One region of the Pseudoalteromonas sp. ND6B genome, then DNA from elsewhere that is predicted to be linked to it. Evidence: predicted binding sites of a transcription regulator. Region 1 holds the regulator's gene; the other holds the start of a gene.
The links. Region 1 encodes MetJ, which represses methionine synthesis genes. Its sites were predicted from a motif close to TAGACGTCTAGACGTCTA; they were not measured.
Positions count from the first base shown of each region.

Region 2: the regulator MetJ is predicted to act here: its motif matches at 1,563-1,580, upstream of ND6B_RS05630 (translation initiation factor).

Region 1 is NZ_JQFL01000080.1:124,622-132,255, reverse strand. It holds gene priA (primosomal protein N') at 1-991, opposite strand, end outside; gene rpmE (50S ribosomal protein L31) at 1,222-1,437, shown strand; gene ND6B_RS01360 (malic enzyme-like NAD(P)-binding protein) at 1,962-3,203, shown strand; gene metJ (met regulon transcriptional regulator MetJ) at 3,271-3,591, opposite strand; gene metB (cystathionine gamma-synthase) at 3,790-5,037, shown strand; gene metL (bifunctional aspartate kinase/homoserine dehydrogenase II) at 5,087-7,432, shown strand; gene ND6B_RS01380 (penicillin-binding protein 1A) at 7,481-7,634, opposite strand, start outside.
Region 2 is NZ_JQFL01000058.1:92,649-100,282, forward strand. It holds gene ND6B_RS05635 (bifunctional diguanylate cyclase/phosphodiesterase) at 1-989, shown strand, start outside; gene ND6B_RS05630 (translation initiation factor) at 1,005-1,334, opposite strand; gene ND6B_RS05625 (GAF domain-containing protein) at 1,582-2,241, shown strand; gene ND6B_RS05620 (amino acid aminotransferase) at 2,320-3,510, shown strand; gene ND6B_RS05615 (DUF3379 family protein) at 3,663-4,415, opposite strand; gene ND6B_RS05610 (sigma-70 family RNA polymerase sigma factor) at 4,415-4,972, opposite strand; gene ND6B_RS05605 (BatD family protein) at 5,027-6,673, opposite strand; gene ND6B_RS05600 (vWA domain-containing protein) at 6,667-7,634, opposite strand, start outside.

The DNA.
Region 1 (7,634 bases):
TGTCTTGTTGTTTAAATGAGGCATCATGCTCCTCATCAACCACAATCATCCCGAGCTTTAAAAATGGCAGAAAAATACTCGAACGGGTACCTATAACAATGGCGCAACTGCCTTTTTCACAAAAGCGCCATGTTTGCAGACGCTCGTTATCGGTTAATGCCGAGTGCCATAACATAATAGGGGTGTCAGGAAAGCGACGTCTAAAACGATTGACCGTTTGAGGCGTTAGCCCGATTTCAGGAACGAGCACTAACGCCTGTTCGCCACGTTTTAATACTTCTTCTAGGCATTGCAGGTAAACTTCGGTTTTTCCGCTGCCAGTGACACCTTCTAGCAAAAAGCTATTAAACCCCGTACTTTGATTAATTGCAGTGCAGGCAATGGCTTGCTCTTTATTCAAACGAGGTTTGCTGCCAACCGTTGGCGAGGTATGTTGCCATTGATTGTCGTGCTCAATGGTTTGAATTATTAGCTCTTTATCTAAAAGGGTATCAATGGTTTTTTTATTAAACCCGAGGGCTTTGAGTTCGGTTAATGATGATTTACCGGATGCTGATAATTGCTTAAGCAAATTAAGCTGTGTTTTAGCTTTTAAAGACGGTAAAAGTGCCCCCTTTTCGCTTAATGTCACCATGTTTATACTGGTTTTATCAGGGCACTCACCTTGGCGCAGTGCACTGGGCAATGCAATATGAATAGTTTCACCGAGTGGATAGCAATAATAACGCGCTGTAAATTTCAGTAGCTCTAAATGCTGCGCAGATAACACCGGTGAGTCGTCAATAACTTCAATAATAGATTTTATTTTGCCTTCGGGGACTGCTGTTTCCGCTTTTAAGCTAAGAATAACCGCTACTTTACGTTGATTACCAAAAGGGACTAACACGCGCATACCAGGCTGTAATTGAGTCAGCGGTACTAATTGCTCATCCACTTTATAATCAAAGGTGCGAGGCAAGGGGACTTTTATTGCAACTTCAGCAAAACGCATAACAACTCAACCAATTAACGTAATGGTTTAATGTACTAAAAATAGCATTAAAAGCCTACCGACAAATCAGTAATGAATAGGTGTTTGCCGACTTTTTAGCAAAAAGGGTAATTAAAGCTTGTGTGCGTGCGGGTTGTTGGATAAAATTCGCGGCCAATAAATTTGTTTTAACGACGTATGGTGCCAGACTTCGGGTTTGGAGAGCGATGCGGCCTTAACTAGAGGTTCCTATGAAAGAAGGTATTCACCCTAAGTACGAAGTAATTTCTGCAACTTGTTCATGCGGAAACAAATTCGAAACTCGTTCTACTCTGTGTAAAGACATTCACTTAGACGTATGTTCTGCGTGTCACCCGTTTTACACTGGTAAGCAAAAGATTTTAGACACTGGCGGCCGTGTTGATCGCTTCAACAAGCGCTTCGGTGCACTTAGCAGCAAAAAATAATTTTTTGTTTCTATGTAAAAAAAGCACCTTAGGGTGCTTTTTTTGTGGCCAAAATTTACTTTCCTACCTGCTTTATTAGCAATTTTGTATTTATTTTTTTTGCATAACTATTTCCTGTTCTTATTCTGAGTATGCATAAACATTTGCAGACAAAACAGCCAATATTCTCTATATTTTTATTTGTTAAACTTTAAAGATGGTACTCAAATGCAGGTAACGTGAGGTTATTTGTGTTTAAAGTTAAATAAAATTCGGTATTTCACTATTTTAATTTAAGACTAAAAAATACGCTTTATAAAAATAGAACAAGGGCAAAAAGTACCTGTGTTTTTCATTTTTATGACGAATTTATATTTTAAAAATGTCAGGATAATCTAGGGAAGTTGCTGATAAATCACTTAAAATTAACAGTTCTAGCATATAACAGGATAGACCTGATATTGCTTGGAATTTAAAAATAATAAAGGTATCGTAGATTAAAACTACCTCTCACTTTAACTTAAATTGCAGGATATAATCGCGTTATGTCAGATTTTCGTGAACAAGCACTACATTACCATGCCCATCCCGTTCCAGGTAAAATCAGTATTGAGCTGACCAAGCCCGCTGAGACGGTTAAAGACCTCGCGCTCGCATACAGCCCCGGTGTCGCAGAACCTGTTCGTGAAATTGCCGCTGATCCAGCAAATGCCTACAAATATACTGGTAAAGGAAATATGGTTGCGGTTATTACTAACGGCACCGCAATTTTAGGCTTAGGTAATTTAGGTCCACTGGCTTCAAAACCCGTTATGGAAGGTAAAGCGCTACTATTTAAGCGTTTTGCAGGGTTAGACTCTATAGATATTGAAGTTAAGCACCGTACTACCGAAGACTTTATTAACACGGTGGCTAATATTGCCGACACCTTTGGTGGAATTAATTTAGAAGATATTAAAGCGCCCGAGTGTTTTGAAATAGAAAAAGCGCTTATAGAGCGTTGTAGCATTCCTGTTTTTCATGATGATCAGCATGGTACGGCTATTGTAACGGCTGCGGGTATGCTAAACGCGCTGGAAGTACAGGGCAAAGCAATTGAAGATGCAATTATTGTATGTTTAGGTGCCGGCGCTGCAGCTGTTGCCTGTATGGAGCTTTTAATTAAATGTGGCGCGTTGCGTGAACATATTTATATGTTAGATCGCAAAGGAGTTATTCATACGCGTCGTGATGACTTGAATGAATATAAGCAATTATTTGCAAACAATACCGATAAACGTACTTTACAAGATGTAATTGAAGATGCCGATGTGTTTGTGGGTGTATCGGGCCCTAATTTATTAGCCCCTGAAGATTTAAAATTAATGGCTGATAGACCCGTGGTATTTGCTTGTTCAAACCCCGATCCTGAAATCGATCCGCAATTAGCACACGCTGCACGTAACGATTTAATTATGGCTACAGGTCGCTCTGATTATCCGAATCAAGTTAATAACGTATTGTGTTTTCCGTTTATTTTCCGTGGTGCGTTAGATGTACGTGCCAGTGAAATAAACGACGAGATGAAAATTGCTGCTGTAGAAGCAATTCGCAGTATTGCTAAAGAGCCCGTGCCGACTGAAGTGCTTACTGCCGCAGGCATCGACAAATTAGAGTTTGGTGCTAAATATATTATACCAAAACCAATGGATCCACGTTTGTTACCACGTATAGCTAAAGCGGTTGCGCAGGCGGCGGTTGATTCAGGTGTGGCACAAATTGATATGCCAGAAAACTACATGGCGTAATTGTTAAGTGTAAATTAGCGCAAAAAAACCTCAGCATTTGCTGAGGTTTTTTTGTATAAAGACCCTTCTAGTCTTCATTTAAAATAGGCACTTCTAGTCCCATTTCTTGCATTATTTTCTTCACTTCTTCAGGTACTTTTTCTGCGTTATCTTTACGCAAATCATCATCATTAGGCAGCGGTTGCCCGGTAAACGCATGCAAAAACGCTTCGCATAAAAGCTCGCTATTTGTTGCATGACGTAAGTTGTTTATTTGACGACGAGTACGTTCATCAGTTAATACTTTTAATACATTTAGCGGGATCGAAACGGTGATCTTCTTTACTTGTTCGGATTTTTTCCCGTGTTCTGCGTATGGGTGAATATATTCACCATTCCATTTAGCCATAAGATGTATCGTTGCCTCAGATTATAAATTGCTCACACAGCATCAAAGCGTGTAAATATGCGTGAAATTCTATCGGTTTAAAAAAGATAGTCAAATACTAGTTATTTAGCTATCTAGACATTTAAATGTTTTGACATCTTAAATTGCATGCGCTACCTTTTAGACGTCTAAACATCCAAATTAGTAAAGGTAGCGAAAATGAGTGAAAAAAATAAGGCAACAATTGCTGTTCGTAGTGGAATAGAAGCCGACAAACAGCATGGTGCGGTTGTTCCACCGCTTTATTTATCAACAACTTACTCATTTGCTGACTTTGATACAAAGCGCCAATATGATTATGGCCGCAGTGGTAACCCCAATCGTGACATTTTGGCTGAGGCGCTCACGGAGCTTGAAGGTGGCGCTAAAGGCATTATTACCGCAACAGGCATGGCAGCCGTTCACCTAACAACACAATTACTTAATAGTGACGATACGTTAGTGATCCCTCATGACTGTTATGGGGGCAGCTATCGCTTATTTACTTCGCTAGAAAAGCGCGGCTTATTAAAACTAGAAGTGGTCGATTTTACCAAAAGCGACAGTTTGACACGCATCCTTGCTATTAAACCTAAGCTGATTTGGATTGAAACACCTAGCAATCCTATTTTACGCTTAACAGATATTAAAGCGGTAACTGATACAGCTAAACAGTGTGGTGCACTGGTTGCCGCCGACAACACATTTTTATCGCCAGCATTACAAAACCCGATTAAGTTTGGCGCTGATATTGTGGTGCACTCAACCACAAAATATATCAATGGCCATTCAGACGTTGTTGGTGGCGCGGTTATCGCAGCGACTGCTGAGTTAGGTGAAGAGTTAGCGTGGTGGGCAAATAACATTGGCATCACCGGCGCGCCATTTGATAGCTATTTAACGCTCAGAGGCTTACGTACTTTAAACGTGCGTTTAAGGCAACACCAAGAAAGTGCACTCGCCATTGCACAGTATTTAGAACGCTCCCAGTTTGTTGCCCAAGTTTACTACCCAGGTCTTGAATCACACCCTCAACATGCGCTAGCTAAGGCGCAGCAGCTTGGCTTTGGTGCTATGGTTAGCTTTGATATAAAAGGCGATATAAACGATGCTGCAGCGTTTTTAACGCGCTTAAATGAATTTAGCTTAGCGGAATCATTAGGTGGAGTAGAAAGTTTGATTTGTCACCCTGCGACTATGACCCACGCCGGCATGGACGCAACCGCGCGTGCAGAAGCCGGAGTAGGCGACACGCTTATTCGTATCTCGGTGGGTATTGAAGATGTAAATGATTTACTCGCTGACTTAGACAGGGTATTTAATTTGGTGCGCCCAGGACAAGCCGATCCCGGCCTATCGGCAAAAAGTGGTGCTAGTGAATCATTTGGTTCAGCAAAGTTAAACGCGGCGCATCCGGCGTTATGGTAGTGCATACCAATCTTCAAAATACAAAACATAAATGCGAGTCGGTATTAATATGGTAAATCAGGTTCATAAATTTGGTGGTTCGAGTTTAAGCTCAGCGGATCGCTTTAAAAGTGTCGCAAATATTATTTTAACTCATGCTCAAGCTGGGGATTGTGTGGTGGTATCGGCTGCCGGTAAAACCACCGATACCTTAGTTAAACTGTGGCAAAGCTATCAACAGCAAGACACTCAAGCTATTGCTGATATTGTATTGCTATTGAGTAACCATCAAATAGCTCTGATTGAGCAATTATTAATAGCTAACGCTAAGCACCATGCGCTTGATTTACTTGAAACTGAGCTCAGTATTATTACCAAGCAGGCTAAGCAAGGAACATTAGCTGAAGCTGCGTTATTAGCACATGGTGAATTGTGGTCTGCAAGGTTACTAAGCGCTTACTTAGAACAGCTTAACGTTAGCGCTTGTGCCCATGACGCTAGGCAGTTATTTACTTTAGATGCCGGACAGCTGCAGCATGCTAATAATCAGCAGCAGTGCTTAAAAGCCATACAGACGAGTAAAATTAATGTAGTTACTGGGTTTATTGCGGCTGATTTACATGGTGAAACAGTGACCTTAGGGCGAAATGGCAGTGATTACAGTGCCACTTTATTAGCGCGGTATTGCAATGCTAAAAAAGTCTCTATTTGGACTGACACTCAAGGTGTTTTTAGTACTGATCCGCGTAAGGTTGCTAATGCGGTTAAGTATGCGCGAGTGTGCCGTGATCAAGCGAATTTATTAGCGAGGTTAGGTAATCCAGTATTACACGCTAAAACATTATCGCCATTAAAAGATACCGATATAGAATTAGTTGTTCGCAGTAGTTACGATCCTCAAGGCAGTCATACCGAAATAGTTAAACTAGGAATGAGTAAACAAAAACGCTTTTTAACCACAGTAAATAATGTGGATTTACTCATTGTTGATGATCTGAGTGAAGGCGAAGTAGCACATGTTAGCCAACTTATTCAGCATAGTTTGCATCACTTTGAACACGAAGGCGAAATCTACTTACTAGTCCCTGCGTCAGCGACACATCAGGTGGCTAATTATTTTGCTGGCCGCGCCAATATTAGTGAGTCAAACTTAAATGGGGTGGCGATTATTGCACCTGATCAAGAGGTAGCGCCGCTTGGTAAGCAAAGTGAAGCCTTATTACAAACACAATCTATCCAGCCTCGGTTTACCCATTACGGTGAGGGATATACGTTACTATTAACCGATCAAGTACTTGAAAGTGATGTGCTGAGCCTGTTACATGACAAGCTCATTAATAAAGCACAAGAAATAGCTTTAATTATTGCAGGACTTGGTAATGTAGGTGCTGAGTTTATGCGCCAATTACCTGCTCAACTAGCACGCTTATCAACTGATTTTAACGTCAAGTTAGTAGCGCTTTTACGCTCAGAGCAGATGCTGGTGAATGCTAATGGATTAGACTGTGAAAGCTGGCAACTTCAATGGGAAAACCATGCAAGCTCCTATAAACAAGCCGATTTATTGTCATACATAGATACTCTTGAGTATGAACATAAAATAGTGATCGACATTACCGCCAGTGAACATTTTAGTCAGCTTTATAGTAAGTTAGTTGAATTAAACTGCCATCTAATTAGTGCTAATAAATACGCGGGAACCGCATCGCTTTCGTGGTATCAAACACTACGTGAAAGCCTTGCTCAACGTGGCTTACATTGGCGTTATAATGCAAGTGTAGGGGCCGGACTACCGATTAATTTTGCCTTGGCTGATTTACAAAATAGTGGCGATAAAATAACGCGAATAGAAGGCGTATTTTCAGGCACGCTGTCATGGTTATGCAGTATGTATGATGGCAGTAAAGCGTTTTCAGATTTAGTTCTAGAAGCACAAGCTTTGGGATTCACAGAGCCTGATCCTCGAGAAGACTTATCTGGACGAGATATGCAACGTAAGTTGCTTATTTTAGCGCGTGAATTAGGTATTGAATTGGAACTTGATGACATTTCTTTATCCGCTTTGATGCCCGATGAGTTAAGTGCAGGCAGCTGGAATGACTTTATTGATAATAAGGCTCGTTTAGATGCATTTATTGAGCAGCATGCGCAAGCGGCTCAGCAACAAAATGCTGCACTGTGCTACACCGGGTTATTAGAGTTTGAAAACAACACGCTAAACGCTAAGGTAGGGATTACCTATGTACCAAAAAGCGAAGCGGTTGCGAATTTGACCCCCGGCGATAATATTTTTGTGATTAATACCCAGTGGTATAACCAAAACGCATTAGTGATACAAGGCCCCGGTGCGGGTAAAGAAGTGACTGCTGCTGGCGTTCACTCTGACTTATACTGGTTGGTACAAAATATTAGTTAGACCATCAAAAAGGCCGCTAATTTGCGGCCTTTTCACTGTTCACTATATTTAAAATAGCTCTTCTTCAGTTTTAGTGTTTTCTTCAAATATATCATTTGGTTGTGATAACACATACTTGGTAGGAGCGGTGCCTTTTTCAAAGTATTCAAAACGGCTGGTGTAATCGTTTTTATGACTTAATAATCCGGTTTCTAAATCAATA
Region 2 (7,634 bases), on a different contig from region 1:
TTCAAAAAACGTTAAATCAGCCAATAAAATTAGGTAGTAACGAAGTCATTGTTAGTGCCAGTATTGGTATTACCTTGGCGCCATTTGATAGCTTAGAAGAAGATCAGTTATTAAAACATGCCGATTTAGCCATGTATGAAGCAAAAGCGAAAGGGCGTAATACGTTCCACTTTTATAGCCAAGATCTAAATGCAGCCGCTAATGAGCGATTATTCCTTGAAAATGAGTTGCGCCATGCAATTAAAGAAAAGCAACTCACACTGCATTATCAGCCACAAGTTGATTGTCGCGATAATAGTGTAGTGGGATATGAAGCATTGCTTCGCTGGTTCCATCCTACGCAGGGGTTCATTCCACCTACTAAATTTATTCCTATTGCGGAGGCAACGGGTTTAATTGTGGAACTTGGTAAGTGGGTGTTACAACAAGCATGTGAGTTCACTAAACGACTAGAGCAACAAGGTAGAGCGAGCAACATGTCGATAAACCTGTCAGCAAGGCAGTTTAAAGACGCAAGCTTAGTACCTATGCTGAAAAAAATAATCATAGAGACGCAAATTAATGCTAAAAGCCTGCACCTTGAACTGACTGAGAGCATGCTAATGGGTAATGTTGAGGCGGCTATTGATCAGTTACATCAATTGAAAAAGCTGGGTATTTCAATTTCCATTGACGATTTTGGTACAGGCTATTCTTCGTTGAGTTACCTTAAACGTTTTCCTGTCGATATTCTTAAAATTGACCGCTCGTTTGTTAAAGATATCCCTGAAGATGATAATGATATGGAGATCACCGCTGCGATTATTGCGATGGCACAAAAGCTCAAGCTTGATGTGGTTGCTGAAGGGGTTGAAACAATAGAGCAAGTTGAATTTTTACAAAATAATAATTGTTTTATTGTGCAAGGCTATTACTTTAGTAAGCCCGTTGCCGAAGCCGATATCCCTGTGTTGTTTGATCAATTAGCTGCGTTAAAAGTCCCTGAATAGAACAAAAGTTGCGGGTTAACCACCCGCAATTTTTACCTTAAACTTTAATCCTTCTAAAATCGCCTTTAACTTATCGCGATCATCACCTTGTACTTCAATAACTCCTTCTTTTACTGCGCCACCTTGGCCCATCTTACTTTTTATTGTTTTTGCTAACTTTTTTAAATCGTGCTGTTGGGGATCTAATCCTACAACTAGCATTACGCCTTTACCTTTTCGACCTTTGGTTTGACGCTCTATGCGAATAGACCCGTCTTTAAATAGTTTTACATCCAGTTCTTTTTCTGGCTTTGGCTGGTCAATTCGCCCTGTTGCTGTTGAATACACTAAGTGATTATCACTCATAATTAACCTATCTAAGATTGAATCTAATATTGGGCTAAATAATAACAAATTTGTGACGCAAAGGCGTAATTTTTGCGCCTAAGCTGAACACCTTTTAATCCCGCAAAGATAAACATCCTCTGTTTAAGTACCGCAATAGTGCTTATGAATAAAAGTGCTTAAGGATTTTAAAAAGCGCTTTAAATTGGCTAGCGCTATAAAAATATCCATGCTACTATTTCGGCATTATAGATGTATGGATGGCCAAATGATAAATTCTTATTTAGAGCAAGCTCAGCTTAATGTAGAGCAACAGTTAATTAATGCTGAGCTAGAAAAGCTTGAGCAGTACTTAAATAGCAATGCTGCACCGGCCGTGCGTTGGCAGTATCAAATTCCAGAACTCGGTGAAGGTGGCGCATGTAGTTTATTCGGCTACTTGCAAGATGAGCCGTTTAATTTAAACGATTACGTTAGCCAAAATACGCAAACAACGGCAAAGTTAGCGCAACTTCAGTTGATTGTTGACTATGTAATCGAAAACACCCAGTTAGATTGGTATGGCATCTATCAAAATACGGCCACCCCTGAAGGCGAGCAGTTATTAAAGCTCGCTTATTTTGGTGCACCGAGTCGCCCTTTATTTCCGCTCACCGCTGAATTTGCAACCGGCAGTAATAATGTGCAAGTGGCACTCAGTGGTAAAGGACGTGTCATTAATAATGTTGAGCAATATTTAGCCGCGGGTGGTGAGTATTACACCTGCGATCCGAAAGTAAAAGCAGAGGCCTGTTTACCACTATTTAATGCGCAAAAGCAGTGCATTGGCATTGTCGATGGCGAAGCCTTTAGCACGGATTTTTTTGATAATGCGACACTCGCGTTATTAATTGCATGCTGTATTAAAATTCCTCACTTTTTAGTGTAAATAACACTGGTCAATCGAGTGAGTTTTTATGTTAAGCTTAGCGCAACAGCTAACCCCTAAATAACGAAGAGATAGTCAATGTTCTCAGTATTAAAACCATTACCAACAGACCCTATTCTTGGCCTTATGGCGGCCTATAAGCAAGATACTAACCCTAATAAGATTGACTTAGGGGTTGGTGTATATAAAGACGAGCAGGGGAATACCCCGGTATTAAAATCAGTAAAAAAAGCAGAAGCGTTTCGTTTAGAAAATGAAATGAGCAAATCTTACATTGGTCTTGCTGGTAACTTAGATTACTGTCAACAAATGGAAAATCTTCTTCTTGGTGAGCACCCGGCATTATTAGCTAATCGCGTACGCACAGCACAAGCACCTGGTGGTACAGGCGCACTTCGTGTTGCAGCAGAATTTATTGTACGTTGTAACCCAGGCGCAACTGTATGGGTTACTAACCCAACGTGGGCTAACCACATTAGCTTATTTGAAGCTGCAGGCTTAACTGTTAAAGAATACCCATACTACGACTACGAAAACAAAGATTTATTGTTTGATGAAATGGTTGAAACATTAACACAGGTGCCTAAGGGCGATGTTGTGTTATTACATGCATGTTGTCACAACCCAAGTGGTATGGATTTAAACGAAACACAATGGAATACTATTGCTGAACTTGCAAAAGATGTGGGCTTTACGCCATTAATTGATATTGCATACCAAGGTTTTGGTTCTTCTTTAGAAGAAGATGCCAATGGTTTACGTATTTTAGCCAATGCGGTTGAAGAGTTGATCATTTGTTCATCATGTTCTAAAAACTTTGGCTTATACCGTGAGCGTATTGGTGCGTGTTCAATTATTGCAAAAGACAGTGCAACCGCTGATATTTCAAACTCGGTATTATTAAGTGTGGTACGTAGCATTTATTCTATGCCGCCAGCGCACGGTGCAGACATTGTAAACACCATTTTAAGCAGCACAGAGTTAACGCAGTTATGGCACAGTGAACTTGATGAAATGCGTAACCGTATTAATGGTTTACGTAGTTTAATTAAAGACAGCCTTGCAGCCAAAGACATTGCTCAAGACTTCTCATTTATAGACCGCCAACACGGTATGTTCTCTTTCTTAGGTATTAATAAAGAGCAAATCGAGCGTCTACAAAAAGACTACGGTATTTATATTGTGGGCTCTAGCCGTGTAAACGTAGCGGGAATTAGTCAAGCAAACATCGATTACTTTGCTAACGCTGTTGCTGATGTATGTAAGTAACCAATAATAAGTTTTAGCTTATTAGCAATAAAAAAACCGCACACTCGTTGCGGTTTTTTTATTGTTTGTAATACCCATCCCCTTATATCAATCTGCTTAGATATAAGGGAGTTTAACTCGTTAAATTGTTCAAATATTTATACAAATTGGTATTACAGCCAGCGAATAGCGCCTGCAATACGTTCATTATACATATCAACCGGTGAGCCTAGGCTAGCTATTAGTACAGTATCAGCTTGTTTTCCTCGGCTTATATGGCCTACATAGCGAGAGTCACTAAAGTCACCCGAGCCAATTTCAAAGACTTTGTTATCACTAGGGACAATAAACACGGTCATAGGGCCAAAGTCCGATTCAAACACTAAATGGATGCCTTTCTCGCCTTGAAAATCGCAAAAGTTAACATAAGTAACTTTCCCAGGTAAATCATTAAGTTGACCGCCAAGTAAAGCCAGCTTTTCATTGACTGTTTGTAAGCTGATAGGTTGAGTTTTATTTAACGCGTTAAGTTCATGATAAACATGCGCCAATGCATGCTCGCCAGCCGCATGATTCAAGTTTTGCTCTGTGCTAAACATAAACGCACTTACCGCAATCACAAATGAAGCAGCGAACGCCAAATATACACGGTCAAACTTAAAGCGTGAGCGTGAATCAATAACGTTGTCTTTTTGTTCAAGCTCATCTTTTCTGGCTTTTTCTTTTAACGAGGTGTTTAAAATAATCCGTTCAGCAAGGTTGTCAGGCACAGGAATATCAAGCGCATCATTGAGTTGCTTATCAAATGTTTTGTTTTCATTTAAAAATTGTTGTCTATCGGGACTGCTGTTTGCAAATTCCAGTAGTTCTTTGTCTAGCTCGTTTGGCTGTGCAATCGTGCGGCGACGAAACTCAAGTTCATCCATTATTTTGATGCCCCTTTAAGTTGTTCATCATCACGGCTTAGTGCCTCTTTAAGTTGATTTTTTGCTCGAAATAAACGTGTCATAACCGTATTTTTGTTTAAATCGAGTATGTCTGCAATTTCATCCCCAGAGCAGCCCATAACCACTTGTAATAGTAGCGGCTCTTTGTATTCATCGGCCAACAACGAAATTTGCCGTTGAATAACGGTTTGCTCCATTTCATCATCTAAAGAATGACTGGTTTGATCCACTAGCGTGTCGTTATCTACATCACTGTAATCAAATTGCTTGCGCTCAAAGCGCCTCGCATTTTCGCGTCTTAAAATTGTTAGCAACCATGGCTTAGCTGCTTTTTGATCGAGTAACGAGTCAAGCGAGCGCCAAGCACGTAAAAAGGTTTCTTGCACTAAGTCATCTGCAATATTCGGATCGTTACATAACCAGTAAGCGAAGCGATAGAGTTCCTTATGATAAACGTGAACCAGGGCTTCGTAGCGTTGTTGTTTTTCAGCCATATTTAGTAAGACCCGATCATTCGATTTTTTATTTCCAAACATAAGCACTTTTTAGTTAAAATTATTATAGGTCAAAAAAGCAAAATACAATTGAGATCAAGAATACAGCTCTTTTAACGCAGGTGATGAAGGCTTAGCTGTTTGCGATTGATGTGCCTTTAACATGCTAACTATAGCGTCAAAATTGGCGCTAGCCGTTTGCTTACTGTACAACTGTGCTTGTAAATTGTTTACCTGCGCGGTGAACTCTGGGTTGTTTATCATAGCGCATAAATGGGATAGCGCCCCTACCTTTTTACCTGTAAGGGTTAGCGCATACTGATTAAGCGCATCGTAAAATGCTTTTTCGTCATGGCTTTTAGCTAATACCAGCAGGGCTTTTAAAGATGGTTGTTGATTTGTTTTATTAGTTGTTTGAGCCGCTTGTTGCACTTCTTTAGCTGGGCGTTTATTAAAGTAAAAAATCAGCGTCGCAATCCATAAAACATAACCAAGCGCGGCCACAATAATTAGCCACAGTGGTGTGGCAGTTTGCTGTTGCACTGTAACTGCTTGCTTCGTTGACTCTGCCATAGTGTTATTTAGGTTGTTTTCAGCTGGCGGATTAAGCGTTTGCACTGGCGCTGTTGTACTGGGTGTTACTGTAATAGTACGCTCAGGTAAGGTCGCATAACTAATTCGATTTATTTTGGTGTTATACCAAGGCAAGCTAATTTCAGGCAATGTGTAAGTGCCAGGTGTTTGTGGCAATAGCGCAAATGAGGCGCTTTGCTGTGATACCACTCGACCATCACGTACCGCATTATTGGTTTCTTTTTCATCAGGGTAGCTGCGAATACCATTAATAGTAGGCATATCAATTTCGGGTAACTGCTCTTTAGTCACCCCTAGCGCGGTGAGCATAATTGTACGTGTTATCGGCGTACCGGCTTCAACGGTATTATCCTCTGGCTGCCATTGCTCGGTTAAGCTCACCAGTTCACTGGGTAACCAGTCTCCTTGATAGTTTTCAGGGATAGGTTTAATTTCAATTTGCTGCTCATCGCCAAGCGCTGACACTTCCAATTGACGATAGTTTTGCTGAATACGCCCCTGAAAAACGGGAGCTGCAATAGTGTAGGCGCCACTTTTTTGGGGCTGAATTAAATAATTACGGGTGATCACTAAATAACGTTTACCGTTAACCAGTTCATAATCTTCGCTTTGTTTACCGAGTTGGGTAAGTTGGGCATCTTCCATACTTGGCGCACTTAAGCTGCCATCAAGAAGCTCTTTGGCTAAGTAAAGCTTAATGGTGTAAACGCCAGCCTCTTGTACAAATAAGCTGTTGTTTGAGAGCGAGGTTTTTAAAAATATATCGTTATTTTTATCTGCGTCGCTGCTGCGCTCTTTAACCGATAAGCTAATTGGTTGCGAGTTTAGCCCTGCAACACTAAAACTGGGAATGGTGTATTCACCCGCCTTGCGGGTCATTAGTTTAACAGACCAAGAGGTTTGTTTTTTTATACTGCCATTAATAATGTTAGTGCGGCTACTTAAGCTCATAGGGCCGACTACAAAATCTTTTAATAATGCTGAGGTGTCGGGTTGTTGCCCTTTTATTGAATCATCAATGCTAATATTAAGCATAAAAAATTCACCCGCTAATACTGGGTTTTTATCAACGCTTGCCTCCAAAGTGGTGGCGGCCATTAATGGCATGGCAGTTAATAGCAATAAACAGCAAAATAATCGCATTACCATGATTTTTCTACTCCTGTTGGACGACGTTGATATTGTCTTTTTTGGGCTTCTAATTGCATTTTGTTTCTTAATAAAATAGCGGGATCGTCGGGCACTTTTCTTAATAACTGATTTAGTTGCTGTGCTTTTTCTTTTTCTTCATTAGTGAGCTCAGCGGCTTGTGCCTGCATGGCTTGTTGCTGTGCCTGCTGTTTTTGCTCATCAGAGGGCGGTTGCTCACTCATTTCATTAGGTTGATTTTGAGGCTCATCTTGCTGCGGTGTATTCTCGTCTTTATTTTCATTTTGTTGGCTTTGTGACTGAGCTTGCATGTCAGGCTCATTCTGTTTGTCTGATTGCTCACCAGATTGTCCTTGTTGATCTTTTGATTGTTCAGAGGACTGATCTGATTGCTGTTGCTCACTATTTTGGCTGTCCTCTTCGCTTTTATCTGCTTTGTTTTTCTCGCCATTTTTTTGCTGATCTTGTTTTGATTTATCTGCATCATCTTGACTTTGCTTATCTTGATTTTGCGAATCATTGCCTTGCTGATTTTCTTGGTCTTGCTGTTGATTCAGTAACTGCTCAACAAGCGCTTGATTCTCAGCGGCTTCACTAAAGTTATCTTGCTTTACTTGCGCTTGTTTATACGCGTCAATGGCAGCCTCTAATTGTCCTGCTTTAGCCAAGGCGTTGCCATAGTTATAATAACCGGTTGCTGACTTATCTTGGCTAAACTCATTTAAGGCAGCATCAAATTGCCCTTGCTGATAAAGTGCAGCCCCTTTGAGAGCGCTTGAGCGAGCCTGAGCTGCTTGTTGATACTCTTTGTTGTTGTATGCCTCTAATGCCCGTTGATCCGTATTTTTAAACAGGGTTGGCAGCTCTGCGGCATGCGCATTTTGTTGAGGTAAAAAGCTAAGTAATAGTACTGCGCTAACTAATGCAGATCGTCTAAATAAATACAAAGCTAAAGGCAGTA